DNA from 4 places in the Vibrio sp. 1078-1 genome. Region 4 is predicted to be linked to each of the others. Evidence: predicted binding sites of a transcription regulator. Region 4 holds the regulator's gene; each other region holds the start of a gene.
The links. Region 4 encodes PurR, which represses purine synthesis genes. Its sites were predicted from a motif close to TNANGNAAACGTTTNCNTNA; they were not measured.
Positions count from the first base shown of each region.

Region 1: the regulator PurR is predicted to act here: its motif matches at 2,332-2,351, upstream of R7190_RS16070 (NupC/NupG family nucleoside CNT transporter).
Region 2: the regulator PurR is predicted to act here: its motif matches at 4,622-4,641, upstream of purT (formate-dependent phosphoribosylglycinamide formyltransferase).
Region 3: the regulator PurR is predicted to act here: its motif matches at 3,961-3,980, upstream of pckA (phosphoenolpyruvate carboxykinase (ATP)).

Region 1 is NZ_JAWOWM010000008.1:118,768-126,302, forward strand. It holds gene deoC (deoxyribose-phosphate aldolase) at 1-300, opposite strand, end outside; gene R7190_RS16065 (hypothetical protein) at 391-525, shown strand; gene R7190_RS16070 (NupC/NupG family nucleoside CNT transporter) at 884-2,167, opposite strand; gene R7190_RS16075 (TatD family hydrolase) at 2,372-3,145, opposite strand; gene R7190_RS16080 (DUF5363 family protein) at 3,132-3,329, opposite strand; gene prfC (peptide chain release factor 3) at 3,425-5,014, opposite strand; gene rimI (ribosomal protein S18-alanine N-acetyltransferase) at 5,300-5,755, opposite strand; gene R7190_RS16095 (DNA polymerase III subunit psi) at 5,768-6,166, opposite strand; gene R7190_RS16100 (hypothetical protein) at 6,326-6,772, shown strand; gene R7190_RS16105 (GNAT family N-acetyltransferase) at 6,835-7,338, opposite strand; gene R7190_RS16110 (ubiquinone anaerobic biosynthesis accessory factor UbiT) at 7,322-7,535, opposite strand, start outside.
Region 2 is NZ_JAWOWM010000002.1:391,416-398,950, forward strand. It holds gene R7190_RS05670 (AEC family transporter) at 1-610, opposite strand, end outside; gene ihfA (integration host factor subunit alpha) at 1,145-1,441, shown strand; gene R7190_RS05680 (phosphoribosylglycinamide formyltransferase) at 1,563-2,342, opposite strand; gene R7190_RS05685 (thiopurine S-methyltransferase) at 2,658-3,308, shown strand; gene purT (formate-dependent phosphoribosylglycinamide formyltransferase) at 3,381-4,556, opposite strand; gene cdd (cytidine deaminase) at 4,700-5,587, opposite strand; gene R7190_RS05700 (LrgB family protein) at 6,018-6,695, opposite strand; gene R7190_RS05705 (CidA/LrgA family protein) at 6,697-7,071, opposite strand; gene sbcB (exodeoxyribonuclease I) at 7,127-7,535, opposite strand, start outside.
Region 3 is NZ_JAWOWM010000004.1:99,178-106,712, forward strand. It holds gene R7190_RS10305 (AsmA family protein) at 1-1,969, opposite strand, end outside; gene pckA (phosphoenolpyruvate carboxykinase (ATP)) at 2,160-3,788, opposite strand; gene hslO (Hsp33 family molecular chaperone HslO) at 4,125-5,000, opposite strand; gene hslR (ribosome-associated heat shock protein Hsp15) at 5,032-5,418, opposite strand; gene gspC (type II secretion system protein GspC) at 5,672-6,598, shown strand; gene gspD (type II secretion system secretin GspD) at 6,635-7,535, shown strand, end outside.
Region 4 is NZ_JAWOWM010000002.1:128,773-136,307, forward strand. It holds gene glgC (glucose-1-phosphate adenylyltransferase) at 1-330, shown strand, start outside; gene glgA (glycogen synthase GlgA) at 320-1,777, shown strand; gene R7190_RS04515 (alpha/beta fold hydrolase) at 1,887-2,690, shown strand; gene R7190_RS04520 (DUF2007 domain-containing protein) at 2,722-3,042, opposite strand; gene R7190_RS04525 (TVP38/TMEM64 family protein) at 3,063-3,749, opposite strand; gene R7190_RS04530 (TfoX/Sxy family DNA transformation protein) at 3,864-4,454, opposite strand; cyclic di-GMP riboswitch class I at 4,571-4,660, opposite strand; gene purR (HTH-type transcriptional repressor PurR) at 4,948-5,952, opposite strand; gene torD (molecular chaperone TorD) at 6,420-7,067, opposite strand; gene torR (two-component system response regulator TorR) at 7,334-7,535, shown strand, end outside.

The DNA.
Region 1 (7,535 bases), on a different contig from region 4:
TTCGTCTGCACCGTAAGCAACCGCCGCTTTTGTTTCAGCAACTGCGATTTCAATGTCGTCGTTACCATGTGGGAAGTTCGTTACTGTTGCAATACGAACCTCTGGCGTACCTTGCTCACGAAGTGTCTTCTTAGCAATAGGAATAAAGCGAGGGTAAATACAAATTGCAGCTGTGTTGCCTACTGCTGTTTTCGCGTCATGACATAGTGAGATCACTTTTGCATCAGTGTCATCGTCATTCAACGTAGTTAGGTCCATAAGTTTAAGTGCACGTAGCGCTGCTGCTTTTAAATCGCTCATTTCTATCTCCGATCAATATTCAAAAAATTCACTACTCAGCCTTACATCACGTCTTTAACTATAATCAACAAGTCGAGACAATGTGAGTAAATGGCTAAACAGTCTATTAATGAACGGACTTGGTTCCCTGAAGACTCGGCATATACAGCGAAAATTTATCATATGCCAATTGCTATCCTTGTCACCGCACAGTACCAGTTTGGCCTATGGCACAACAATCTATGATTGCGGTGTCTTTAATATCACATCACAAAGCAAAACGCCTATTAGATCTAATATTGCAGGGCAATTCATTTGCCCATCGATTATGTAATATTCATTACGTGATTAAGAATCAAGCTTAACCACTATCCTGTGATTAATACATTATAGAGTTTCACCGCAAAACTGTAGCACCAAATAGAGCGCAAACGGTTTGTATCTCAAAATTTCCTAGCCCCTATTCCATTGACTGCGTAATACCTCGACTAAGGCAAACACCCGATGAAATTTTGGAGCCCGAAAAACGAAAAATGCCCCGCAGCAATCTCTTGCTACAGGGCATGATGTAAAACGGCGTCTATATATTAAGAACCGATTCTAATTATAGTGCTGCAAGGCTTAAGCAGAAGCCTGCAATTGTCGCTGCCATAAGGTTAGACAACGTACCTGCTAGAACTGCTTTAACACCCATGCGAGCGATGTCACTACGACGGTTTGGTGCAAGGCTACCTAAACCACCAAGTAGAATCGCGATAGAAGAAAGGTTCGCGAAACCACATAGTGCGAATGAGATGATAGCTGTTGTCTTCTCAGACATTACTTCACCAGTTGCCGCGATTACTTGAGCGTTTTCACCTAGGTATGGTGTGAAGTTCAAGTAAGCAACGAATTCGTTCACTACGATTTTCTGACCGATGAATGAACCAGCTGTTACAGCTTCTGCCCATGGAACACCGATTAGGAATGCTAGTGGAGAGAACGCGTAACCTAGGATTAGCTCTAGTGTTAGTTCTGGCATGCCGAACCAACCACCGATGCCACCTAGCATACCGTTGATTAGCGCGATTAGACCAACGAATGCGATTAGCATTGCACCTACGTTAAGCGCAAGTTGTAGACCAGAAGCCGCACCGCCCGCAGCTGCGTCGATTACGTTAACTGGTTTGTCGTCACCGCCGTCCATCGCTTCTTCGATACTTTCGTGAGGCTGGTCAGTCTCAGGGTGAAGGATTTTAGCGAACAGTAGACCACCTGGTGCTGCCATGAATGATGCCGCAACTAGGTACTCTAGTGGAACACCCATAGATGCGTAACCAGCTAGTACACCACCAGCAACAGAAGCTAGACCACCACACATTACCGCGAATAGCTCTGATTGAGTCATTTTTGGAACGAATGGGCGAACAACTAGAGGTGCCTCAGTTTGACCTACGAAAATGTTAGCTGCCGCTGACATTGATTCCGCACGAGAAGTGCCTAGCGCTTTTTGTAGTGCGCCACCAAGAATCTTGATAACCCATTGCATAACGCCAATGTAGTAAAGAACTGAAATCAGTGCAGAGAAGAAGATCAGTGTAGGAAGAACACGGAATGCGAAGATGAAACCGCCGCCGCCGAATACTTCGAACATCTTGTCAGAAACAAGACCACCGAACAGGAATGATGAACCATCGTTACCGTAGTTGATAACGTTAGAAACACCTGAAGAGAAACCGTTTAGTAGATCACGGCCCCAAGGTACATACAGAACAAATGCACCTAATGCGAATTGGATAGCGAATGCGCCACCCACAGTTCTAAAGTTGATAGCTTTTCGGTTGTTAGAAAATGCCACTGCAATCGCAAGAAGCACTACCATACCGATTAGGCTCATAAACAGGCTCATAGTTTATGACTTCCTTATAAGTTATTTATTGGCGTGTTACAAAATGGAGCTATAAAGCGGGGGCAATTATACTCATGCAGAATCAATTAAAGTAATGCCAGCCTCACACTTTCCTATAAGATTCATGATTGATTCAACCAGCTTTGTGAGTTAATTCACAATAAGCAGGAAAACGTTTTCGATTTCAAACCACATCTTTAGATTTTATTCACATATCGAGAAAGCAAAATTGCTATTTTTCCACAGTTGAGAGGCAATCGATTGCTTTCGGCCGTTATGCAACTCTACGAGCTCATTAAAGACGTGAATGAGTTTGGCTGGGTGATTTGACTCCCCTTGATATCCAAGTATAGGCATATCTGGTGCGTCTGTTTCGATTACTAGGTTTTCGAGTGGTAATTTTTGAATTGCGTCGCGTGTTTTCTTAGCTCTTGGGTAGGTAATCGTTCCTCCTACACCGATAAAAAAACCTAATTTGACCCACTCCATGGCTTGCTGATAACTCCCAGAAAAAGCGTGTAGCACACCTCCTCTAGGGAGATTCGCCGCTTTCACCATTTGAATGAGGCGATTGTGCGCTTTTCGGCTATGTAAAATAACTGGGAGCTCGAAGCGTCTAGCCAGCTCAAATTGAACTTCAAGTGTCTTTTCTTGCAACTGTGGGTCAACATCAATGGCAAAATCTAAACCACACTCTCCTATTGCCACGCACTGTGGCCCTTTTTGATTTAGATAGCCTTCTAGTTCTGTAAGGTGCTGCTCAAAGTTATCTTCAAGAAAATACGGATGAAAGCCGAGCGCATAATACAAATTGGCATGTTGCTCTGCCAAAGTTTGAATACGAGCCCAGTTTTGCGGACCGACGGAAGGAATCAAAATTCTTGCGACGCCTTGCGTTTGAGCAAGCTCAAGTTGATGCGCAAAGTCATCTTGAAACACATCAAAATCAAAGTGGCAGTGCGTATCAAAGAGCTTCATCTTGACGCTTTTTATCTGTATCTGCGGGCAGAAAATCAGGAGATCGTTGGGCTTCACTCTTCTCTTCAGTTTGATGGGCAGGGTCTTTTCGATATGGGACACAACTGCGTTTCTGATCGGGAGTTAGCCCCATCTCTTTACACCAGTTGTCGTAACGCTTTAGCCCACGTTTAAACCAATTCATATCTTATCCTTATATAAAAACGCCCTTGGCTAAGTTTATAGCCAAGGGCGTTTTAAAATCTAGTTTGCGTTACGGCTTACCCTAACCGCGCCAAATTAGTGCTCACGCGTCGCACGGAAATCAACGTCAGGGAAACGCTCTTTCGCTAAGTTTAAGTTAACCATTGTTGGAGCGATATACGTTAGGTTATCACCACCATCCAATGCTAAGTTCGCTTGATTCTTGCGTTGGAACTCATCCAGTTTCTTCGCATCACCACACTCAACCCAACGCGCAGTTGCAACGTTAATGCCTTCATAAATCGCTTCAACGTTATACTCAGACTTCAAACGAGCCACAACAACATCAAACTGAAGTACACCAACGGCACCAACGATCAGATCGTTGTTCTGTAGAGGACGGAATACCTGTACCGCACCTTCTTCTGATAGCTGAACCAAACCTTTGAGAAGCTGCTTCTGCTTTAGTGGATCTTTCAGGCGAATACGACGGAATAATTCCGGAGCGAAGTTCGGAATACCAGAGAACTTCAGTGATTCACCTTGAGTAAAGGTATCACCAATCTGAATAGTGCCGTGGTTATGTAGACCAATGATGTCACCGGCGTAAGCGTGTTCTGCACGTGCACGGTCACCAGCCATAAAGGTTACTGCATCAGAGATACTCACTTGCTTGCCAAGACGAACGTGGTTCATCTTCATACCTTGCGTGTAAGTGCCCGATACAATACGCATGAATGCGATACGGTCGCGGTGTTTTGGGTCCATATTCGCTTGGATCTTAAATACGAAACCAGAGAACTTCTCTTCAGTCGCTTCAACTTCACGTTCAACCGCTTGACGAGTTTTCGGCGCTGGAGCCCATTCAGTTAGACCGTCTAGCATATGATCCACACCAAAGTTACCTAATGCAGTACCGAAGTAAACTGGCGTAAGATCACCGGTTAGGAACATTTCCAAATCAAACTCAGGGCAAGCACCCATGACAAGCTCAAGCTCTTCTCGAACACTTTCCGCAAGGCCTGCACCAACTTTTTCATCAAGCTCTGGGTTATCGAGACCTTTGATGATTCGAACTTCTTGAATCTCATGACCGTGACCTGATTCGTATAAAATCGTTTCATCACGGTGAATGTGGTACACACCTTTAAATTCTTTACCACAGCCGATTGGCCATGTAATTGGTGCACACATCATGCCCAACTCGTTTTCTACCTCGTCCAATACTTCCATTGGATCACGAACGTCACGGTCAAGTTTGTTCATGAAGGTTACGATTGGCGTGTCACGCAGACGCGTTACTTCCATCAGCTTACGTGTACGATCCTCGACACCTTTCGCCGCATCGATAACCATCAAACACGAGTCTACTGCCGTTAACGTACGGTATGTATCTTCCGAGAAGTCTTCGTGTCCAGGCGTATCAAGTAGGTTTACCAGACAGTCATTGTAAGGGAACTGCATTACAGAAGTGGTTACCGAGATACCACGTTCTTTTTCCATTTCCATCCAGTCTGATTTTGCGTGCTGTGCGTTACCACGACCTTTAACCGTACCTGCTTTTTGGATCGCGTTTCCGAATAAAAGGACTTTTTCAGTAATGGTGGTTTTACCCGCATCCGGGTGAGAAATAATAGCGAACGTTCTGCGCTTAGACACTTCGCCTAAAAAAAGGGGATTTGACATTAGTTAATCTTCTAAATTACTTTCATGCTCACAAAATAGGCAAGCATATCTACTATTCGATATTGTGCGGTATTCTCGCTTATTATCGCTGTGCTAGCAAACTGGAAAGACATGAACTGAATTTACTCGGCTCACCAGCCTTTACCTGCAACTAACGAGGGAAAGCCAGCTCCACACAAAGAGATGTAAAAATTCAAAAAATTATTATTACATATTCAAAAGCCTCGAATCCGGATACGCATTTAAAGCATAAGTGTTGATGAGGTAATTAGTAACGGCCTAAAACTAACTCAAAAATAAGTAACTCATGATAATGGCGTCTTCCTTACCATTTCCCGATTTAGCTGGGTAATAGTTGTAACGACGGTCCACTTCATTAAAACCTGCTTGCTCATAAATATGGATAGCTGGGTGATTACTTTCACGCACTTCTAACCAAGCACTCTCTGCTTTGGCTTGTTCACAGTGTTCAATAAACGCGTCCAGCAATTTTTGCCCTAGCCCTCTGCCCTGTTGAGAAGGCGCTACTGCAATATTTAATAGTGTCACTTCTCCAACAATATTCTGTCCATAGAAGTAACCAACCACTTGAGAGCCTTCCAGCATCACATGGTGGCAAGCACCGCGACTGGATAAGTCACGAACCAAAGATTCGGCCCAAGGGTGAGAATGTGCTTGCTGCTCGATTTGCCAAACTTGGTCGAGGTGCTCTGCACGCATCGGCGTAATTTCAATTGTCACGCATTAGCTCCGTTAAGAGTACGAACAGATTTGTTGCCACAATGCGCGGCGCTGTTCGTTATTACCATCAATATCTTGTAATAGTGGCGAGGTCAGGTGCTTTGCCTTGATGCTTTTATCAGCCTCACAGCCTGCAAACCACACCCACTCTAGCTGATGTTCACCCAGCATGGATAAGCGCTCAGGCTCTAGGTGTAGCGCATCATCAAGCGTGAGCTTAATGCTTTTTAATACGCGCTCAAACATCAATGCCGTCTCGTTTTCTGGACATATTGGCGATACCAATAGGAGTTTACATGAACTTTGCAAATCCAATAATGGCGATTGATAGCCTTCCAGTCTTTCAGGGTGTACCAGCTCCCATGTGCTGATCTCCATTTCACGTAAATACTGTTTCTCGTTAATTGACATTTTCCGTCACCTATTTGAACGAGGGCAATCCTATCAAATTATCGCGATTATACCTAAAGGACTTCAAGGAACACCTGAACACAATGAGATGATTTGGATATTCCTTAACATAGCGTTTTGCCAACGGCCACACATTGGGTATGACATATAAGGTACATTATGAAATTCTTAAATACGCTACTACTTTGCACACTGGTAGCCGCCACCAGCATGAGTGTTTTTGCTAATAACAGCGATGAGTGGGAGCTGATTGCAACGAAAACCGTTAACTTTCACACAGAAACAGATACCGTGACACCAAATAGCCTATTCCGAAACCGAAGCTTCAGTAAAATAAAACTAAAATGTGTGCAAGGAACGGTAGACATGAATGGTTTAAAAGTCGTCATGACAGATGGTAGTGAGAAAAAGCTTTCCTCTATGGGCGTACTAACAAGCGGATTGTCGACTCGTGCCTGGAGCCTTCCAGGTACAAAAGAAGCCAAGCTAAAACGGATTGAAATGACTTACAGTAGCTGGGGAAGCACAAAACTTAGCCTGCTAGGGGTAAGTAAAAAAGCGAAAATAGAGGTCTGGGGCAAAAAGAAAAGTAACCAGTCATCCTAACCTCCCTATCTCAGTTTTCAGTGAATAAGAAAGAAGCCCACTTAGTCGTGGGCTTCTTTCATTTACAGTTCAGAGAACTCTGGCGCATAGTCTATGCGTCCGGAGCGTCCAGCACATTGACCTTCGACCAACTCTGCGACTCGAAATGCACCTTTAGGGACATCCCAAGCACATTCAAAGCCCATCTCGTCGCATGATTGAAAACCCTGGCGCGCGTAATAATCAGGATCGCCCAACACCACACACACTGGGTAACCAAAATCACGCAGTGAATCAAAACCTTCTTTGATCAACTCTGCAGCGATGCCTTGGCGACGGTAATCTTCATGAACAGCTAATGGCGCTAGCCCTTGCCATGACAAATCTTCACCATTTAAGGTCACAGGGCTAAATAAAGCATGGCCTATCACCTCTCCCTCATCTGTACACGCGACTAAGGAAAGCGTGAATTTGCTGTTTTCGCGCAAACGCATCACAAGCTCAGCTTCAGCTTCCGTCGGGAAGGCGTGTTTCAATAAGCGGTCAATGGTAAGAATGTCCGCTGGGGCTTCAGTTCGAATAAGCATTCGCTACTCCGGTTGGTTGTGCAGGCGCTTGAACTCCTTTCTGAACAAAATCAGCCAATTGATTCAAAGCGACTTGCATTGCTTTCGGTAACTGCTCTAAGTCGACACTGTCCATTAAGTTTTTCACTTCTAAGCCAAGCTCAGTATCACCTTCAATTGAAAGGCGACGTTGGAAGAACAGTGTGTCAGGGTCTTCT
Region 2 (7,535 bases), 260 kb from region 4:
CGTCCAACCGTAAATGACACATTTGTGCCCCCAGAGATAAAAGCATCACGGGTACGGCCGCTTGCCCAAGTAGAGCAGTGGCTTCGTATAAAGGCGCCCATGCACCCACATTTGACACGTTGAGAAACAGAGCCAACGACGCTGCTAAAAAGATTGGCATCTTGACTATTTGCTTAAAAGGGTTGCCATGACTAAGCAGCATTACGCCTAAGCTGATATGCAAGCATGCTGACACGACAAATAAAAGCACTGCTGACGACAGCGCAATTTCTCCAAACGTATAGGTAAACAAAGGAATAGCTAGATTTCCGCTATTCCGAAACATATGTGGTGGCGCCCAGGTTTTAAACGAGAGTGACGTCCATCGACATACCGGGATCATGAGTAGTGCGGGAATTAAAACCGCAACAATTGCCGCCAAAAGAAGCGGCCCCTGATTTGAATCGAGCGGCATGCTAACGAGTGACGAAAATACCAGTGCTGGCGTAAAAACCTCAATATTAATGCGGTTTATTGGGCGAAAGTCAGGCTTGATGTAACGACCGACCAAATAGCCAACTCCGACAAGAGCAAAAACAGGGAAAAGAATATTTATGATTTGATTAATCATGGTCGCCTAGAAGCAGTGTAAGAAGCTAATGAGGAAATACACGAACTTCCACATTATCAATCTTTATATATGGCGTCATCGTTAAACAGCGAGAAGCGTGGGTTTAATCAAGCTTTCAAAGCACAGTTGCAAAGTACAGGTGGTCATACCTTTTAATCTAATTGTTACGTATCGAGTTACATACAAATCACTGAATTTACGACAAGTTCTATGTCAAGTGTCTGTTAAATAACCAATATCTGATATTTTTATTAAATAGTGTTTAATGTTGATATTTAAACTACTTTTAGTTTTATAATCTGGATGTTTTTCCTGATAAAGATGAAACAAAAACAAAAATATCAAATTTCTGGCGTTTAACAATAATTTACGTAGTGCTATTCCTTTTGTTCGCCAAGAAAAAAGTTGGCGAAAATCATAAGCTTGTCATACACTTCCTGATGTAACCCCGATATGTTGTTGAATTGGTAGGGTAAAACTGCTCTGGCGCTACACTAACGTAGCATTGTTTAACATAGCTTTGAGGAAAGTTTTATGGCGCTCACAAAAGCCGAACTGGCAGAAAACCTGTTTGATAAATTAGGATTTAGTAAGCGGGACGCCAAGGAAACGGTGGAAGTGTTCTTTGAAGAGATTCGTAAGGCACTGGAAAGTGGCGAACAGGTAAAACTGTCAGGTTTTGGTAACTTTGATCTTCGTGACAAGAATGAACGACCTGGTCGTAACCCGAAAACTGGTGAAGATATTCCAATTACTGCTCGACGTGTAGTGACTTTTCGCCCGGGTCAGAAGTTAAAAGCTCGTGTAGAAAACCTGAAGAAAGTACAGTAAGCCGAATAAATGGATCACGCTAAGGCGTGGTCTTTTTTTGCGTAAAATTCGTGTGCATACAAATGAAAACCACCGCAATGCGGTGGTTTTTCTGTTTATGAGAGACGCTTAATGATATCGGTTACGCCGCTTCTAGATGCGTTGTTAAGTATGGTTGCCATGCTTGTTGGTACAAGTTCTTAGACTGTGTACGCATGTTGCGAATAGAGGCAAGCTCTATTTCGCTTAGCTCACGTTTTTCCAACATCGCTTGACGTTCTAGTTTCTGGATTTTTTCGTATAGGTCGTGTTCGGGACCGCTTTTTACATCTGCGATTGCTTTCAAGTGCAGTTGAACTTCGGCTACTAGGTTTGTTTTTGGTAAACGAACGAGCAAGTTCAAGTCTCTATATCCTGAAGGGCCAGGTTTTTTGAATCGATTTTTTACTTTCACAATAGTTGTTTCACGCTCTAACGTTTCATAAATGGAGACTAAGCTCGCGACGTCTTCAGCTACAATCGTTGCACGTGCTAGGTCAGTAATACGTTCAACTTTCCCATCTAACTCTAAAGCTATCTTTTCTTCTGCTCGTTGTTTGGATTTCACGCCTGCGAAGTATGGCTGAGCGTCATTAAGAAGTGCGGTACTCTTACAGATAGTTTCAAGTTCAAATTGTGCTTGGTGAGCTTTGCTGTAAAGAATGTCGAAGTCAGAATATGGCTGAGTTGGTGTGGTGTCGATTGACTGAATGCCATATAAACCGCTAAGGCTGTGTTTAAAAAGTTTCGAACAAACTTCGTTTTGGCTGGTTGAACGATTTTGTTCGCCACTAGGCGCAGGGGTAATTGGAAGTGCGGCAAATGCCGGTGCACGGCTAAGTACCAAAAGCATCAATGCTGTAGTACGAAGAAATAAGCTCATTCACTCTCCTTAACTTGCTTGTACTTAGAAAATAGGGAACATAAAGGTCGCTAAGTTCGGCAAATCAGGTACTAACTTATAAATGGGGCCATTACGAAAGATTCCAAGGTTTCAGTTTTATCTTGAAGTAGAATCGTGCGTTAGATCACCATTTCTCTTTTCTTTATTCTGATTATCAGATAAAGGCGCGTCTCCTATGAGACCGATTACATCCTATCACCGCAGTATTAACCAAAGATGAACGGCATAGACAAATTGAAAAAAAACGTTAGTCTTACCTCTCAAAATGAAAACAGCCGACAAGTAGAAAGTAAAATGAGAGACCAAGAATTTTGGCATAACAAATGGGCCAGCAATCAAATCGGATTTCACTTGGAAGATGTAAACCCGCTATTACCAGTATATTGGAAACACACTAATCCAAAGCGTGAAGATAAAGTGTTAGTTCCTTTATGTGGAAAGTCAGAAGACTTGATTTGGCTAGCGATGAAGCATGATTCGGTTGAAGGCGTTGAGCTAAGCCATATTGCTGTGCGTGCCTTTTTTGCTGAACATTTTTACACGCCAACGGTAACGCCTCTTAATGGCATGCACGAGCTTTATCAATTTGATGAGCTCTCTATTTATACTGGGGACTTTTTCACTGCACCAGTATCTCAAGCCGATATCATTTATGATCGCGCCGCGTTGGTTGCTTTACCGCAAGATATGCGAGAGGAGTATGTAGAGCGTCTCAAGCAACTTTTGAACCCAGGCGGTCGTATTTTGCTTGTTACACTCAACTATCCTCAAGAAGAGATGGCGGGGCCTCCATTTAGCGTGCCGGTCGAAGAGATTGAGCAGTTATTTTCAGGTTACAAAGTTACTTGTTTGAACGTAGATGAAGCTGACGAGAATCATCCTAAAATTGCGAAAAAAGGCTTAAGTCGCTTCTCTGAAGAAGTGTACTTAATCGAGAGTGAATAGGCTCTCTTCGGTTTGGAACACGAAATAGCGCAGCAATTTGAGCTGCGCTATTTTTGTATGAGTGGTTCGTATTTAATAAATGATATTCACTTTTGAAGCACTTTCAACAGCATCTTGAACGGCTTCTTCGGTGGTTTTTCGTCGCGTAAGGACAACACCTAAACGGCGGCGACCATCGATTTCTGGCTTACCGAATAGACGAACTTGTGTTTGAGGTTGAGCTAAAGCTTTGCTTAGGTTTTCAAAGCGAATGTTTGTGGAAGTCCCTTGTCCAAGAATAACAGCAGACGCAGATGGGCCATATTGCACAATATTATTAATTGGCATTCCGGTAAACGCGCGCACGTGGAGAGCAAACTCAGACATTTCCTGCGAAATCATTGTAACCATACCCGTATCGTGAGGGCGAGGAGAGACCTCATTGAAAATGACTTTATCGCCTTTGACAAACAGCTCTACACCAAAGATGCCGTAGCCACCGAGCGCGTTTACCACTTTCTCAGCCGTGTATTCAGCTGCTTTTACTGCGTTTTCTGACATAGCTTGCGGTTGCCATGATTCGCGGTAGTCGCCATCTTCCTGACGATGACCAATTGGAGCACAGAAATGCACACCGTCAACGGCTCTGATGGTCAATAAAGTGATTTCGTAATCGAAGTCGATAAAACCTTCCACGATAACGCGACCTGCACCCGTACGTCCGCCTTCCTGAGCGTAATCCCATGCTTTTGTAACGTCGTCTTCGGTCTTGATAACACTTTGCCCTTTACCTGAAGAGCTCATCACAGGCTTCACCACGCACGGAAGACCCACATGCTCAACCGCGGCTTTGAAGTCTTCAAAGTTATCTGCAAAACGATAAGGTGAAGTCGTCAATTCCAGTTCTTCTGCTGCCAAACGTCGGATACCTTCACGATTCATTGTTAGCCTGGTTGCCTTAGCGGTTGGAACAACATTCAGTCCTTTCTCTTCAAGCTCTACCAGTTTGCCGGTTGCGATGGCTTCAATTTCTGGTACGACGTAAGTAGGTTGTTCCTTCGTAATAACTTCTTCTAAGGCGTTTCCATCTAACATGTCGATAACATAACTACGGTGAGCGACTTGCATCGCTGGAGCATTGGCATAGCGATCACAAGCAATCACTTCTAAACCAAGTCTCTGGCATTCAATGGCGACTTCTTTACCGAGTTCGCCAGAGCCTAAAAGTAATACACGGGTAGCATTTGCGCTAGTTGCAGTGCCAAACATAGTGTTCCCTTACAAAATAGAGTGATGAGACAGAAATTGCAGGAGATCATACTGAAGTTTTATGACAAAGCAAACGTTTGCTTTTGGTTTTTAGGTAATAAAAAAGCTCTACATGTTGTAGAGCTTTTTGTTGAATTTGTCGTTTATACGTTGACAAAACTAAGCGGAATATCTGGATTCAACGCTTCCAACGTTGATTGCGTATCGGCTAAGTGACTGATCTTACCTTCAGAGTTTTCTACCAATGCAGCGGCTTTGATGCTGTCAAAGGTTTCACCCGCAAGTAAAACTTGGATTAGCGCAACTTGTAGCGGTGGCAAGCTAGGATTAAACGCTGCATTTTCTGCATAAGCGCCTTGGAATACACGGCCGCTAGTCATCTCTAATGCTAAACCACTCAAGTTGTTGGTGTATGGAGAGTGGCTCATGTTCATCGCTTCAACTGCACTTTGGATGAGTGCGTCTTCATCATCACATGAGAATTGGTGTTTAACTTCTGCCATTAAGCCGGACTCGATACCGAGATCGTTTGGTCCAAAGGCTTCAGGCAGGTATTCATGAAGTGACTTTTCTTCGCGTTCTGGGAGCTGGATTTTAAGCTCGTTTGCGGTAGATAACTCATTCATGAACTGGCGGCAGTGACCACATGGGCTGAAGTTGATAGTGATATCCTTAACACCACGTTCGCCTTTCATCCAAGCATGGCTAATCGCAGACTGCTCTGCGTGAACCGTTTGACCCAACTGTACACCAAAGAATTCCATGTTGGCACCGAAGTAAAGGCGACCTGAAAGACCACGAACGATAGCGCCGACATAAAAGTCAGAAAGGGGAGCATAGGAGTACGCTGCGGCAAAAGGAAGTAGCGCAACACGAAGCTCTTTGTCTGATAGACCGGTAGCTGAAAGCAACTGCTCAAATTGTTGAACTGAAAGCGTAGCATCAAAATCATCAGCTTGGATGATAGGAGCAAGTTGTTTGGAAAGTGCTTCTGGAGCGCCTGCTAGCGCCTGTTCAATGCGACTTTTCATGTTGAATCCTTGTTATTGCATGGACAGTTATTCTATGTGAAAGATAGAAATGTTCCGTGCGTTAGATCACGATAAATAATGCAATTGATAATTCTGTTACATAATTAGAGTGAGCTCACACATGTATTCGATTGCACAGGTGTGAAGCGTTATCTCCGTCTCACAATTAACCATATCAGTATATATTCATATGACCAAGGAGCAGGAGTATGTTACTAACGCGACTTTTACCGCTATGCTACTTTATACCTACGTAATCTAGAGCGAGTGGTAGCACCTAGAATGCTAATGCTATGAATGTATATCTCGATCAAGTCCCTTCACGATATTACTGGGTGAGGTTGATAGATAAGATAGGGTTTTGAAAAGGGTAAGGAAGAAGCGGAAAGGCTACGGCCTGCCGGAAGGAGGGCAGACCGAGAGCGCTTAACTATTGATATAGCCAGACAGCCAAAGCAAAAAAGCTTGGAGCCAAAATAGAAGTTATGATCCCACATAAAACCAATGCGAGTGATGAGAACGCGGCATCTATGGGCTGTTTCTCTGCACAAGTAGCGGTGCCTAAGGCATGAGAGACTGTACCCATTGTCAGACCACGTGCAATCGGGTGTTTAATTCCAATCAAATTGTAAATTGGGTATGCCAAAATTGCGCCCAATAAACCGACAATCAGAACCAAGATCGCTGCAACGGCGGCTTCACCACCGAGGTGACTCGATATTTCCATCGCTATTGGTGTAGTGACGGACTTACCCACTAGACTCGCGATTAAACTAATATCCGCTTTGAAAGCGACTGCGATCAAGGTGGTTGTCATCATCGACATCACACTGCCTACTGTGCAAGCAAAAGTGATGATTCGCCAGTTTGCTTTAATCTGTGGTAGTTGTTCATATAGTGGATAAGCCAGAGCAACTACGGCTGGTTGAAGTAAAAAACTGATCCCTTCGTTATCCGCATAATACGTTTCAAACGGTACATTTAAGTAAGTAAGCAAAGGAATGAGCACTGCAATACTGATCAGCAAAGGATTTGCTAGAGGATTATTCACTTTGATTGCAATTTGGCGCGCGACAAGAAAAACCGCAATGGTAACAACTAACCACATATCAGTGCTTCTCCTTTAACAAGTAGTCCAGCAGCCAAGCGAGGCTGACTAGTACAATGAGTGAGCCTCCAACTGCGCTAGCAATGATAGGGAGGGCATTAGCGAGTAGCATATCGAAATGTTGCATTAATCCGACGCTAATAGGAACGAACAATAAGATCATATAGCGGATAAATAGCGTGGCGCCCGGTTTGACCCAGTCGACTTTTACAAGCCCAAGAGTCATGGAGAAAAACAGTACGAGCATACCGATGACACTTCCTGGAACGGAAACGCCAGTGAACTTTTGAATGGTAATTCCGATGCCAAGTGCTCCCATGATGAGGAAGATTGAAATGAGCAGTTGGATCAGTTGTAAGAATCGTTCTTTAATCATTTTGACAGTATATAAACAACAAGCACACCATAAGGTGCGCTTGTATTAGGAGGAGTTAGGAAGCTAAGCTCTCTACATAACAGTACACGGATTTTAATATCGCAATCTTCTTTTCGTCACTTTCATGTTCGTGAACTAAGTTTTCTAAATTCAGCATGTACTCTTCAATTTGGCTTTCAAACACTTCTCGACAGTGTAGTGCCCAGCGTCTTTGTTCTTGCTCGTCTAATGTGCCTGGGAAGTTACGCGCACGATAGCGGAACAATAGAGGTTTAATACGCTTGTCATCAAATTCAATGTCTAATGCAGCAAGATTATTCGGGTCGGTTTCTCGAATGATATCCATAGCTGCGCGATCAGCCGGAGAAAAGAACCCGTCGTAAAGCTGTGTATCGACGTCATCACTTTTATCGAATTTACGCTCGACTGAAAAGAGGCTAATCAGCTTTTCTCTAATTTCAGGA
Region 3 (7,535 bases), on a different contig from region 4:
CCTCTTGAGTCTCCAAATTGATGTTATCAATTACGATTGGCTGCTCGATGGAAGGTTCATTTTTCTGTGGAGTCTCAATATCAGTAGGCTCGGCCAGTTTTGATGCGTTCACGCACTCATTACGGTGGGTTTCGCCACTTAGTAGATCGCCTTCAATGTTTCCGCACGACTCTTCCAATTGATAAGTAATGCCACTTAGCGGGTTGTTGGCCATATCAAATGTTCCCCAAACCTTACCACTTATGGCTTTTCCTGAGATGGTGACCGGCTTTATGGCAACTTCCCCTCGTTGCGCGCTTAAACGCAGTGGACTTAAGGTAATGGCTTTGAGCGAATGATCCGCTTGGGACTTCAAGCGGGTATCTCGGAGATTGGCTTCCACTTCACCCGATAAGCTGTAGGCCAGCATGTTGCGATCACCTGATAACCCTTGTAGATCGAGGCTGAGATCGGAAAAACCATCAATAGCCAGTGTGTCGGGTAAAAAATAATCGTGGAAGAGCGATAAGGGAATACCATCAGCATTGACGTTGAGCGCCCAAGGTTGGCTCGGGGTACTCAAATCTATTTGTCCGGTGCCTTCTAAGTAGCCTTGCTCGAGTGGCGCAAAAAGGCGAGTCAATTGCCAAAAGCCATCTTTGCTTTGCATGGCAAATGCTGCGTGAGACGTGAGTATTTGGTCATAGCTGGCGTTGACAACGCTGACTTCCAATTCGCCTTGCCAAAGGCCCCAACGTTGAGCAGACTGTTTAATATCAAGCTGTTGCCCTTCGATATTTAAACCGGAAAGTTGCCAATAAGGTTCGTGAGATAGCTGGATAATTTGGCTGCGCTCAATGTCGAGTCGTTCGATTGCAACATGCTCTAACTCGCTGGTGGCGGCGTGCCACCAATTTAGGTTGTCTTCTGGCTGTGTTGCCCACTTGAGGCCTTGAATAGAGGCTTCTTTGAGCTTCCATTGTGTTGGCGTGAACAATCCAGAAACTTGCACTCGACCTTGCTGCCAATCTAAGCTGAGCTCGTTGAGCTGGATTACTCCTGGCTCGATAGCGGCACTCAAACGTGGCTCTATTGCGGTTTGCTGCTGGAATCGAACGCTATCCGCCTGCAATGACACTTGAGCTTTTGTCTTCCAGAGAGACAGTGGCAGTGTGGCGTTTTCCACAGAAAGATCCAAGTTCTGCCAGTGCCAGTCGCCCCATTCAATATCGGCGTTAAGCAAATCTAAGCTATTAATATGATTAATGTTAAATGGTAGATCGTGCCAAGGTTTTGCAAGCAGTGATTGGCGCTGCGTATTACTCAGTTTCAGCTTGTTGATGGTCACATTTACTAAAGACCAACCTTGAGGATACTGCTCCCCTTGCCCAGATATTTGACTGTTACGCCAGTTAAAAGAGGTGCCATAAAGCGTACTGTCTTGCGGTTTGTAGTCTATATCGACTAAAACTTGATTAAAGGCTTCGCCATTCCAATAGAGTTGGTCGGCCGCAAGTTGAACTTCGCCATATGGTATTAATTGATCACTCCATTGTGGTGATTGAATTTGAAGATCAATGCCATTGGCAGAGAAATGCTCGTCGGCGTAATCAATATTTTTGAGCGCGATTTGATGGAATAATACGTTCTCTAAAGCTGGGAGCTTTGGTGCGCCATACTGCAAGCTCATACCATCAATCAATAAACTATCAACGATCCATTTACCATCGCGATAAACATCGGGATTCATCCATAAATCGACTTGCTCGATGTAAGACGCATCGTCTCCGCTGGTGTTCACGCGTTGTAAAGTTAGGTGATAGGGAAAGTCATAACGCACGCTTCCGGCCCGGAAGGGAAGAGAAAAGGTGTTTGACAGCAAGCGCCAGGTTGCGTCCGCGTAAGATGTTGTTAGCAGCGCAATCGTAGCGGCTGGAATGGCAACTAAGATAACCAGTAACAGAAGTAGAACTCGACGCGCTGTTTTCATCTTTGCTAGAACCTACGTGTGTTATGAAATAAAACTAGATAGGCTTTAGCTTGTATCAATATTCTGTGGTATTCAATAAAAAGCCCCTCAAAAGAGGGGCTTGAAGCAATTTTTGTAACTTGGCCTACGTAAAGGTGATAAGTTAATGCCAACTTTTCACTGCGTTTACGCGACGTCGCTGTTACTCGATTTAATCAATCTGAGGACCAGCCGCAACCAGAGATTTACCTTCAGCGTTGTCTGTGTACTTATCAAAGTTATTGATAAAGCGCGCTGCTAAATCTTTCGCTTTGCTTTCCCACTGAAGTGGGTCAACGTACGTGTCGCGAGGGTCTAGAATGCTAGGATCCACACCTGGTAGTGACGTTGGTACTTCAAGGTTGAAGATTGGAATGTGCTTAGTTGGTGCTTCTTCAATCGAACCATCAAGAATGGCATCAATAATTCCGCGTGTATCTTGAATAGAGATACGTTTGCCAGTGCCGTTCCAACCAGTATTCACTAGGTAAGCCTCAGCGCCCGCTGCTTCCATGCGTTTTACCAGTACTTCCGCGTATTTTGTTGGGTGGAGCGTTAGGAACGCCGCGCCGAAACAAGCAGAGAAAGTTGGTGTTGGCTCAGTAATACCGCGCTCTGTTCCCGCTAGTTTGGCGGTAAAGCCTGATAGGAAGTGGTACTTAGTTTGCTCAGGTGTCAATTTAGATACTGGAGGCAGTACGCCAAATGCATCGGCTGATAGGAAGATTACTTTATTCGCGTGACCGCCTTTTGATACTGGCTTAACGATATTATCGATATGGTAGATAGGGTAAGAAACACGTGTGTTTTCTGTTTTCGAACCATCATCAAAATCGATAGATCCATCGCCACGTACTGTTACGTTTTCTAGCAGTGCATCACGACGAATTGCGTTGTAGATGTCCGGCTCCGCTTCTTTAGAAAGTTTGATGGTTTTTGCGTAACAACCACCTTCGAAGTTGAAGACACCGTCATCATCCCAGCCGTGCTCATCATCACCAATTAGCGCACGTTTAGGATCAGTCGACAGGGTCGTTTTACCCGTACCAGATAGACCGAAGAATACCGCTACATCGCCATCTTTGCCCATGTTAGCGCTACAGTGCATTGATGCGATGTCTTTTAGTGGAAGGAAGTAGTTCATCATCGCGAACATACCTTTCTTCATTTCACCACCGTACCAAGTACCACCGATAAGTTGCATGCGCTCAGTTAGGTTAAATACGGTGAAGTTTTCTGAGTTCAGGCCTTGCTCTTCCCATTTTGGATTAGTGCATTTTGCGCCATTCATTACTACGAAGTCTGGTTCAAATGTCGCTAACTCTTCTTCCGTCGGGCGAATAAACATGTTTTTAACGAAGTGCGCTTGCCATGCGACTTCTGTGATAACACGAATGCTCAAACGTGTATCTGGGTTTGCACCACAGTAACCGTCAACAACAAACAAGCGTTTGTTAGAAAGCTGGTTTGTGACCAGTTCTTTTAGCTCGTCCCACACTTCAGGAGTGATTGGCTTGTTATCATTTTTCACTTGATCAGACGTCCACCACATATGTTCTTCTGTCGTAGCGTCTTTGACGATGTATTTATCTTTTGGTGAGCGACCAGTAAAGATGCCAGTGTCAACGGCAACCGCACCTAGTTCAGTAACCACGCCGCGCTCATAACCGGTTAGGTCTTCACGCGTTTCTTCCTCAAACAACATTTCGTAGCTTGGGTTGCGAATAACCTCTTTTACGTTATGCAGTCCGTGCTTGGTTAGATCAAGTGTTGCAGCCTTAGTATGTTCCATAACGGTCATAGGTGCTCCTTATAAGGATTTTGTAGGGATTTTGTAAGAATGTTTTAATTTTAATCTGCTCACCATGCTAGCAACGGGGCGGGGAGAAAACAGGGAGATAGCTCAAAATTTACCCATGATTTCAATAAGGTTTTAGGTAACCCGTCACATATTGGTGGGAATAGTCTATCGTGCACGCAATCCTTTGCGCTAGGGCAAAATCATTATTAATTGTTTAAAATTAAGCAGTTGTTTTATTACGCTTGAGGCTAGTTATTACGAGGGGTTGATCACAAAAAGGCCAGCATTAAGCTGGCCTTTTGTAGGGTAAATTACGTGCTTGATAAGCTATGTAAATTAATGCAGGGTTTTCTTGTCTGTAGAAGCTTGTGCATACAGTTCAGTGACTTCAGATTCGTCGAACGTATAAGTTGTGCCACAGTAATCACAATGTAAAGAAACTGATCCAACTTCTGCCAAAATGTCATAAATTTCAGCTTTCTCAACGGTGATGATTGCGGCACCGCTACGCTCACGAGAACAGCCACAATGGAACTCGACAGGTTGCGGCTCGTACAGACGTACTTTGTCTTGGTTATATAGTCGATACAATAACTCGTTCGCTTCTAAACCAAACAATTCTTCATCTTTTACTGTGTCAGTGAGCTGCTCTAGATGTTCGAAATCATCTGGAGAGCCAGTGCCGTCAGGGATCACTTGAATCAACATACCTGCTGCGTGTGCTTTGCCTTCATGCTCACCAGTGCGGATCCATAGGCGCGTTTTTAACTGCTCTGAGTTTGCAAAGTAGCCTTCTAGCACTTCTGCTAAAGTGTCACCTTCTAGTCCAACGACGCCTTGGTAACGCTCGCCGTTTTTCGGTTCAATGGTGATCACAAGGTAGCCCTTACCCATTAGATCGTGAATATTTGCGTCATCGGCAACATCGCCTTCCCAGCGAGCTACGCCACGAACACGTTGGTTATGGTCACCGTTGATAACGGCAAGAGACACAGGACCGTCGCCTTGTAGCTGGATGGTGATCGAACCTTCGAACTTAAGAGTGGCAGTTAAAAGAGTAGTTGAAACGAGTAGCTCACCCAGCAGTTTCTCTATTGCTGCCGGATATTCCTTGCTGGAGATAACACGTTGGTACGCTTCATCCAATTGTACCAACTCGCCACGTACTGAAAGATCTTCGAATAGGTAGCGGTTTAAAACATTATTTGCCATGGAGTGCTTTCCTCGTTGGTAATTCCGGCTTTTATTGGTGTTTGAACTTAATGATGTCTCTGCGCTGCTTTTTATCTGGGCGGCGTTCCGGACTTGGGTTGTGGGCATTAAGCTTACGTTGAGTCGCGTGTTCCTCACGTTTTGCGATACTCTCATTGGTTTCGCGATATAAGGTTTGTGCGATGGGAGCGCCTCGGCGTTGATCTGAGATTTGTTCGATGATCACGATTTTTTCTTCGTTGCCTTGACGAAGTCTGACTTCAGCGCCCACTTCAACGATTTTACTCGGCTTGCTTCGTTGGCCATTATAGTGGACTTTACCGCCATCTACCATGTTACGCGCGATGGAGCGGGTTTTGTAAAATCTTGCGGCCCATAGCCATTTATCTAGCCTAACGGCTTCATTTAGGGAACTCATAGAACACTACGCTATCTAATCACTGCCCGAATACGGCAATGAGTGATGGATTATTCACCTACAGATGGAGTCAAGGCGTATTTTTTTCAAGGGAGTTGGCAAAAACTGCATAAGAAAAAGGTATGAAAGACAACTTGTGATATAGTTCACTGCTCTTTGTTGAGTAATAATTTTATTGCAAATTTAGCAATTTAAAGTCGATAGCTATCGTTATAGCTTAAATGACGGACGTTAGAATAAAGGAATCCATTCAGTGAAACGTTTAGAGCTAAGTGCAGGATTATCAAGCAGACCGCTACTGGCTCAGATCAAGTCCAATCATTATACCATTCAAGCCAAACTTAGCTTGTTGCTTACCTGTCTGTTTATTGCGATAACCGGATGGATACTTGGCAAAATTGTGTGGTTAGCCATACCTCAATCGTCGGAAGTGCCGCAATGGCGTCCATCGGCGAGTAGCGTTGCTGCGAGCAATAAAGGCGACGCGATAGATTTTAATGCCCTTCAGAATGCCAACCTATTCGGTAAATACACTGAGCAAAAAGCGGCGGTTGTAGAACAGCCTATTGTTAAAGACGCCCCTAAGACGCGCCTTAACCTTACGCTGGTCGGTGCGGTTGCAAGTAGTGATGCCAACACCAGCCTTGCTGTTATTGCTAACCGAGGTAAGCAAGCTACGTACGGTTTGGGTGAAGAAATCGAAGGGACACGTGCGACACTAAAAGCGGTATTGGTGGATCGCGTCATCATTGATAACCAAGGTCGAGACGAGACCTTAATGATGGAAGGTATAGAATATAAGAAGCTATCTGAATCGCCGCAGGTAGCCAGGGCGCAAGCTCAGCGAGCAGAAGCAGCGACGTCTGACGTTGGAGAGAAATTAGAGCAAATCCGCGAGGAAATTGCGAAAGATCCACAAAGCGTTTTTAAATACATCACCATTTCACCCGTCAAAAAAGACGGAGACATTGTTGGTTATCGAGTATCACCTGGTCGTGATGCCGCATTATTTAATGATGTAGGGCTACAACCTGGCGATATTGCGGTTCAACTGAACGGGATCGATTTAAGTGACCCGTCTTCTTCAGTACAACTGATGCAAGTGATGAGCGATCCGCAAGAATTAAATTTAACTGTTGAGCGAGACGGCCAACAGTACGATATCTATATCCAATTGTAAGACTTAGGCAACCGGCGTAAGTTCAGGGAGACATACGTGAAACATTGGTTCAGCAAAAGTGCTTGGCTACTAGCAGGAAGTTTACTCTGCGTACCAGGTGCAATGGCAAACGAATTTAGTGCGAGCTTTAAAGGCACTGATATTCAAGAATTCATCAACATAGTGGGTCGTAACCTCGAAAAGACCATCATTGTTGATCCTTCAGTACGCGGTAAAATCGATGTCCGCAGCTATGACGTTCTTAACGAAGAGCAATACTACAGCTTTTTCCTTAATGTCCTTGAAGTATACGGTTACGCAGTCGTAGAAATGGACAATGGGGTACTTAAGGTTATCAAAGCAAAAGACTCAAAAACCTCAGCAATCCCTGTGTTAGGTGATGGCAGCGCGCAAGGCGATAGTGTTATCACTCGAGTTGTCGCGGTGCGTAATGTGTCGGTTCGAGAGTTGTCTCCTCTACTTCGTCAGCTGATTGATAACGCCGGTGCCGGTAACGTGGTTCATTATGATCCAGCGAATATTATCTTGATCACTGGTCGTGCGGCAGTAGTGAATCGCTTAGCAGAGATCATCAAGCGTGTTGACCAAGCCGGTGATAAAGAAATTGAATTGGTGGAGCTGCGTAATGCATCTGCTGCTGAAATGGTACGCATTGTCGAAGCACTGAATAAAAGTGCGAATCAGAAAAGCACGCCAGAGTTCCTTGAACCTAAAATTGTGGCCGATGAACGTACTAACGCGATTTTAATTTCTGGTGATCCAAAAGTAAGAGCCCGCTTGAAACGTTTAATTCGTCAACTTGATGTTGAAATGGCGACAAAAGGTAACAACCGAGTCGTGTACCTGAAAAATGCGAAAGCTGAAGACTTGGTGGATGTATTGAAAGGTGTTTCCGATAACCTGCAAGCTGAAAAGCAAGCCGGTCAGAAAACATCAG
Region 4 (7,535 bases):
GCGACATTTACCGACTCTGATAATGGTCGTGTGCAGATAATCGATAGTTTAGTGTGTAATGGCAGCTATGTTAGAGGCTCAAGAATCGAAAAGTCGGTGCTTGGTTTTCGCAGTAATATTGCTTCTGCTTGCGATATCAGCGAATGTATACTTCTTGGTGACGTAAAAATTGGCGAAGGATGTGTTTTACGTCGTGTGATTGTCGACAAGGATGCCGATATTGCTCCTGGTACTCAGATTGGTGTGAATCTTCAAGAAGATAAAAAACACTTCCACGTGTCTGAGGAGGGCATTGTTGTTATTCCGAAAGGGGCTCGAGTTGGCTACTAACTACTTATCTATTCTGTTTGTAGCTTCTGAGGTTGAAGGCCTCATTAAAAGTGGTGGCTTGGCAGATGTTGCCAAGGCACTACCGGAAGCCCTTCAAAACCTACAGCAAGACGTAAGAATTACCATCCCTGCGTACAGCAGTATTGATAAACTCGCAGACGCAGAAGTTGTATTAGAAACAGAATTAACATCATGGCCGCATACGGAGTATCGAGTTTTGCGGCTCATGTTAGGTCAAAATCCTGTTTACCTGATTGATTGTCCGCCGTATTTCAATCGACCATCAATGTATGCGGAGAACAACCAAGCGTATACTGATAACGGCGAGCGCTTTGCGTTTTTTAGTGCAGCATGTCTCGACATGTTACCCAAGCTCGCCTTTCAACCTAATATCATACACGCGAACGATTGGCACACAGGTCTTGTTCCATTTTTGCTCAAGCACAGGTATGGCAATGATCCGTTTTTTGCTCATACTAAAAGCGTCATTTCAATTCACAATGCGGTCTTTAAAGGAGTATTTAGTTATGAAGACGTGCAGTGTTTGCCAGAGTTTCATTGTAGAAACGTTCCCGATGCTGCGGTGAGTGCAACACATATTACGATGCTTAAAGCTGGTGTAATGAATGCAGATAAGATAAACGCGGTTAGTCCTACGTACGCAGAGGAACTAAAAACAGAGCTTGGCAGTCACGGCATGGCTTGGGAGTTTCAGCAACGCGCGCAGGACTTAGTTGGTATTTTGAACGGTTGTGATTACAGCGCTTGGAATCCGGAAACTGATACCTACTTGCCGGTTAATTACTGCGCCGACCAGCAAAGTATGTCGCAAGGGAAGAAAGCTTGTAAAAAAGCATTACAACAACGACTAAATTTGCCCGAAAAAAATGTAGCTATGTTCGGTATGGTTTGTCGGTTGACCCAGCAGAAAGGCGTTCATTACTTGTTGCCTGCTTTGGCCGATTTTTTGAAGCACGATGTTCAGCTAGTTGTCGTTGGGACCGGAGACCCTGTTCTTGCAGCTCAGCTACGAGAGGTTGCCGCGCAGTTTTCTAGCAAATTTGCCTTTGTAGAAGCGTATGACAATGAACTTGCGCATATCGTTGAAGCTGGTTCTGATTTCTTCTTGATGCCTTCTGAGTTTGAACCATGTGGCTTAAACCAAATCTATAGTATGGCTTATGGGACATTACCGATAGTACGCGGTGTTGGTGGCTTAAAGGACAGCGTTAGCGATTATGATGTAAACCCATCTGAAGCAACGGGGTTTGTTTTTTTCGAACCGACACCGCAGGCATTGTTGTTAACGATGCTAAGGGCACTGTTGCTCTACGCTCAAAACGAGCCTGAAGTGAATAAAGTACAGTTGCACGCGATGCAACAAGACTTTTGTTGGCAAAAGGCCGCAGAATCTTATTTGCAGCTTTACCACTCAGCGTTAGTTTGACTTAAAATTGTAACGAAAGGCACCGAATGAGGTGCCTTTATTATCTTGAGTAAGGGGAGTGTGGTAGGATGGCTTTTTACTCAATAGCACGATCTTTTTGATACTCAATATGACCCAGCCGCTACTTTTTCATAAAACCTATTTGCACCCTACTAGTAATGAGTGGGTTGTATTTGTGCACGGTGCTGGTGGTAGCTCTTCTATCTGGTTCAAGCAAATTAAAGCTTACAAGCAACACTTTAACTTATTGCTGATCGATTTAAGAGGGCATGGAAAGTCAAATCAGTTACTTAAAGAGCTCATTGCTAGCCGTTATACCTTTACGGAAGTTACCCAAGATATTTTGAAAGTATTGGACCATTTAAAGATCCAATCCGCTCATTTTGTCGGTATGTCGCTTGGTACTATTATTGTTCGAAACCTTGCTGAATTGTCATCAGAGCGCGTACGTTCGATGGTGCTCGGCGGTGCTGTCACAAGGCTTAACACTCGTTCTCAGATATTGGTGAAATTAGGTAATTTTTGTAAGCATATCCTACCGTACATGTGGCTCTACAAACTGTTCGCTTATATTGTTATGCCTCAAAGAAGCCAACGAGAATCTCGCCACCTTTTTATTCGCGAAGCCAAGAAGCTTTGCCAAAAAGAATTTAAACGTTGGTTTATTCTTGCCGCTGATGTAAATCCGTTAATGAAATATTTTAAAGATCGAGAGTTACCCATTCCGACTCTTTACTTAATGGGCGACAGGGATTACATGTTTATTAAACCTGTCAAAGAAATGGTTGCAGCACATAAGCTCAGCATTCTACGAGAAATCCCGAATTGTGGTCATGTATGCAATGTAGAGCGTCCAGAAGACTTCAATCAACACTCCATCGAGTTTATTAAACAGCAAGCTGTATGTGCTTAAAACTGAGTGCATCCACTGAATAGGAGAGCCGCTATAGCTCTCCTAGTTGATATCCACATTGCCAACATGCACCAAATTGCCCTTCGTTTATTTCATGACATTTTGGGCATTGCCAATCTTGATACTCATGCCTATCGGATTGTTTTCGATATGCTTTTACTATTTCTTCAGCTTTCATCTTTTGTGCCGTGTCAAAAAGCCACACATAAGGATCGGTATCATCACCAAACGGCAGTTCTCCTTTTAGGCCGAAAATACCTTCTCCGCGAACTTCACAGTAAATTTGTTCCACTTTAAGCAGCTCACATACAATGTGTGCTTCTGCTGGGTTTTTAGCGATAAATATTTTCATCAAAATACCCACTTCACCAATTACGAGTTTTGCTGACTTGGTGTCGGCCTTACTTTATTCATAACCCATTTAGTGATGATTGGAAATAGTCCCAATAGCGCAAAAGACGCTAATACTGCGGGTGAAACAATGCCCGATAGGCTTTCAATTGTTGCTAATTGAGTACCTGCATTCAGATATACGGCTGTGCCTGGCAGCATACCTATTTGGCTAGTGAGATAAAATCGACCTACAGACATCGGTGTTAAGCCCATCAGTAAGTTGATTAGAAAGAAAGGGAATACAGGGATTAGACGCAAGGAAAATAGATAAAAAGCTCCGTCTTTTTCGACACCTTGATTAATTGCGTTGAGTTTATTTCCGAATTTGTTTTGTACCCAGTCACGCAATAAGTATCGGCTGCTCAAGAAGGCCAGTGTTGCCCCCATAGTGCTAGCGAAAGAAACCAGTAGCAAGCTTGTCCAAAAACCAAATAAGGCTGCACCAAGTAAGGTGACTACTGCCGCTCCTGGGATAGAAAAAGCGGTAATTGCAATGTAGGTAAAAAAGTAAATCGCAGCCGAGAATACAAAATTCTGATCGATGTATGTAGTTAGTGCTTCTTGTTGGGCTTTTGCATTCTCTAAGGTTAAATACTGGCCAAAGTTAATACCTAAAAAGACGATAGCCGCTAGTAGGATGAGACCTAATATCAGTTTCTTATTCATAATTTTGATTCCAATTTGGGATATATGTAATAAGACAGTAGGAAAACCGAAAAAATTTCACAAAAAAACCGCAGATTAGACTGCGGTTTTACAAGATAGTTTTTAGGCCGACTTTTATTGGAGGCCGTTCATCAACTCATCTCGGCGAGCTTGAGGTACCACACTCCAATGAGTGCCGTTGATAGCACCTTCTAGTGCCCATAGCAACTCAATGTTGACGGTTGCAGAGTGCGTATCTCTTATCGCTTTATAGGCGTTAAGCGCACCTTCCTCTTCAAGCTTCTCTACGGATTCGATGCCGGCTTTTTTTAGCATGCGCTCGGTAGCCAGTCGTAAGTTAGGCAAATCTTTCAAACGGTTAGGTTTTGTACTTGCTTGCTGTTCTTTCTCAAGCTTTGCCTTTTTCAATGATTGATTCGCTACTTCGATTAAGCGTTCGCTTGATTCCCATAAATCGCTGGAAATAGCGTAGTACTTTGTAACGACTGGAAAGCCACGTTTTTTATAAACGTAAGGCTTTAGCCCTTGTTTCTCGAAGTCAGATGAAGTTTTTTGGTCTGCTCTGATATGAAGCTGATTGTTTACCACTAGTGCAAACATTGTTTCATCAGCGAATAGTCCGAAGCCACCAAACATTGAGCGCGACTTGATATTACCAAGTGCCTCAAATAGCTTCATAGAGTCTTTGAGTATCGGTTTATCCATGTTTTGTTATCTCGGTGTAATTAATATTACGCCACCAAAAGTCAGGTCCGAGAGAGTAGCAAACATGCGTAAAAACAATGTCATTACAGAGTAAAGTCATTGCTTACACACTTGCCATCGGTAACCCCGCTACCTTCCATATCGTAATATGGTTCAGGCCGGAGGCTTTGCGTCCCACTCTTTCGAATGGTTTGCCCTGTGCGTGACACAATGAGCATACTTCTTATATTGAATTAACATCACGGTTTAGCGTTAAAAGTGTGATATCGGTTCAATAAAAATGATAGATTGAATGCTCTATTTTGCATATGGAAAGGTGCAAATTGGCCTTTGAAAAGGAGTTCTTAATATATATTACATTTATATAAAACAGGGAGTTAACGTTAGTCAATTGTTATTAGAGTGGTGTGAAGTATTAGAGAATGCTTAATTTTTCCAAAAAAATAAGCGCCCCTGTAGAGCGCTTATTTAACACGGTTAAATACAGTAAAATTTAGTTCATTTTTTTCACAGTATTTCGAATTACAAGCTCAGGTTGCATTTCGAAAATTCGTTTTTCGTGTTCTTTATCTTTGATACGCTCAAGTAGAATTTCGAATGCATTTTTACCAACACGACGTTTAGGTTGGTGGATAGTCGTTAGCGGTGGAGAGAAGTATTCTGCAAGCTCGATGTTGTCGTAGCCGATCACTGAAATATCTTCAGGAATTTTGATCCCGTTTTGTTGCAAGCGGCTCATTAGGCCTAGAGCCATTGTGTCGTTAAAACAGAATACCGCCGTCGGGCGCTTGTCCATTGCGGTAATTTTATCTGCAACTAATACGGCCGTATCACATTCAAAGTTACCTTCAAGGATCCAGTCTTCATTTACAGCTAGGTTCGCTTCGCTCATTGCGCGACGGAAACCTGCAATGCGCTCTTGGCAAGCAAGCTTTTCAAAATGACCGCTTAGACAAGCGATATCCGTATGACCATTGTCAATCAGATGTTTGGTCGCAATGTAGCCACCTTCTTCTGAGTTATCCATGATTTTGTCTGCTTGCGAGCTCTCTGGGCCCCAATCCATGACCACTTTAGGAATGTCCGCATGACGGTCAAGCATCTCTTTTAGTTCTTCGGTTAAGTCAGAACACATCACTAGGATGCCATCAACGCGCTTTTCAGCCAGCATACGAATGTAATCGCGTTGTTTTTCGTAAATCCCGCCTGTGTTACATAAAATCAGAGTATAGCCTTGGCGGTAACAGTAGCTCTCAACGCCATCAATCACTTCTGAGAAAAATAGGTTAGTTGATTGAGTTACTAACATGCCAATCGTACGAGTTGAGTTGCATTTTAGGCTGCGTGCAACGGCACTTGGCGCGTAATTCAGCTCGTCAACGGCTTTCATTACTTTTTCTTGCGTTGCTTCTGCAACGAAACGCGTTTTATTGATAACGTGCGAAACTGTCGTAGTGGAAACGCCGGCTAAGCGAGCAACGTCTTTTATCGTGGCCATAAATGGTGTCCTGTATCGAGCTACTGAAATATGTCGTATTGGATGTACCTGATGCTCTAATGGTTTCACACCTAGCAATATAAAATTGGCGCTAAGTGTCTCGGCAGCGGTTGATCCAAGTGCGACAAAAGGGTGCGTAGCAGCATCGGTCGATGAATTTTATCTTTTTTCTATCTGATGAGAAATTGCCATCAACCTGTTAAGAAAACACAAAAACCGCTATATTTCAGCGGTTTACATATAAATCATATTTAATCGTTTGCGCTCACATTTTAGCCCTATGTGGACTGACTAGCAATGTTTTCAGCACGAGATTTGTGTATTTGAAGTCACATTTTGACTGCTAAATAACCAAGCGTCTTTGCGCTAAGTTAAGGCAAACGAATATTATACCCAAGTTACTTACAATTGGTCACTTTCGGCATACAGGAAGCCCGATAGGCAGGCTCCCTAAAAATAGGCGGCAATTATTCACCAAGAAGGTAGGCGCTGTCTAGTTTACAAAATGCAACTAATAGTTTCGCGACACTCGAGTAAAATCCAAATTCGTCGAATTGTTTACATTTGTCTGAAAACTGAGGTAACCAAGACATCAATTGTTGCTGGATAAAGTCGTTTTGTTTAACGAAGGCTTCTTCCATGTGTTTTTCTTGTTCAAGCTCGTTTGAGCGGATAATCATGTTCCCGAGAAAGTCGAGCTCAACGGCTAAGTGATCCGCAGGTTCCTTTAGGTTTTCGTCTACTTGAACGCCAAATTCAGCCATCAACTTTTCCATTTCCTCAGCTGGCTTGTCATTCAGTAAACCTGATTCACCAATGTACATGGATGCGTAAGGAAGAGCGCCGTATTTTTCTGTCTTCAAAAACAGTTCACAAAAGTCAGCTGCAAGCTCTAGTTGTGCATCTTCACGATCTTGTAACCGATTCAATGCATCAACTAGGCTATCAACAGCTGGTTTCAGCGACTCATTTTCACCTAAACCTGCGAGAAAACTGCGAATTTCAACACTGTGATAGGCTTCCAATTCTTTCTCTGTTAGTTCTTTTGCGAACAAGCTCGAAAACCACCAGTAAATTTCAGCGCGTTTTTCATTAAAAGCTTTCACTTCTTGCATTTTGGGCTCCTGAATGATGCTTCAAGTCATGCATCACAAAGTCAATTAGGGATATCCCCTAAGTGTAATCAATTAAAATGAATAGCAGTAACTATAATTGTTATGTTTTATGGTCAAAAATGACCGTTTATTAATAGCAATGGGCAAGCTTGTTTTGAATCAATAAAAACGCTAAATCTTGCGTTTTAATGTATCTATGACTAGAAATGTTACTAGTTATGAATAGAATACGTCTTGGATAATAAGAAGACAGAAAAGTGGTGTAAATGAGCTATCACGTATTAGTCGTAGAAGATGATGTTGTAACTCGTAGTAAGCTTGCGGGATATTTCCAAAATGAGGGCTACCAAGTCAGCGAAGCAGAGAGTGGCGCGGAAATGCGTGAAGTTTTGCAAGCGGGCGATGTAGACCTGATCATGCTGGATATTAACTTGCCTGGTGAAGACGGCCTGATGCTTACTCGTGAGT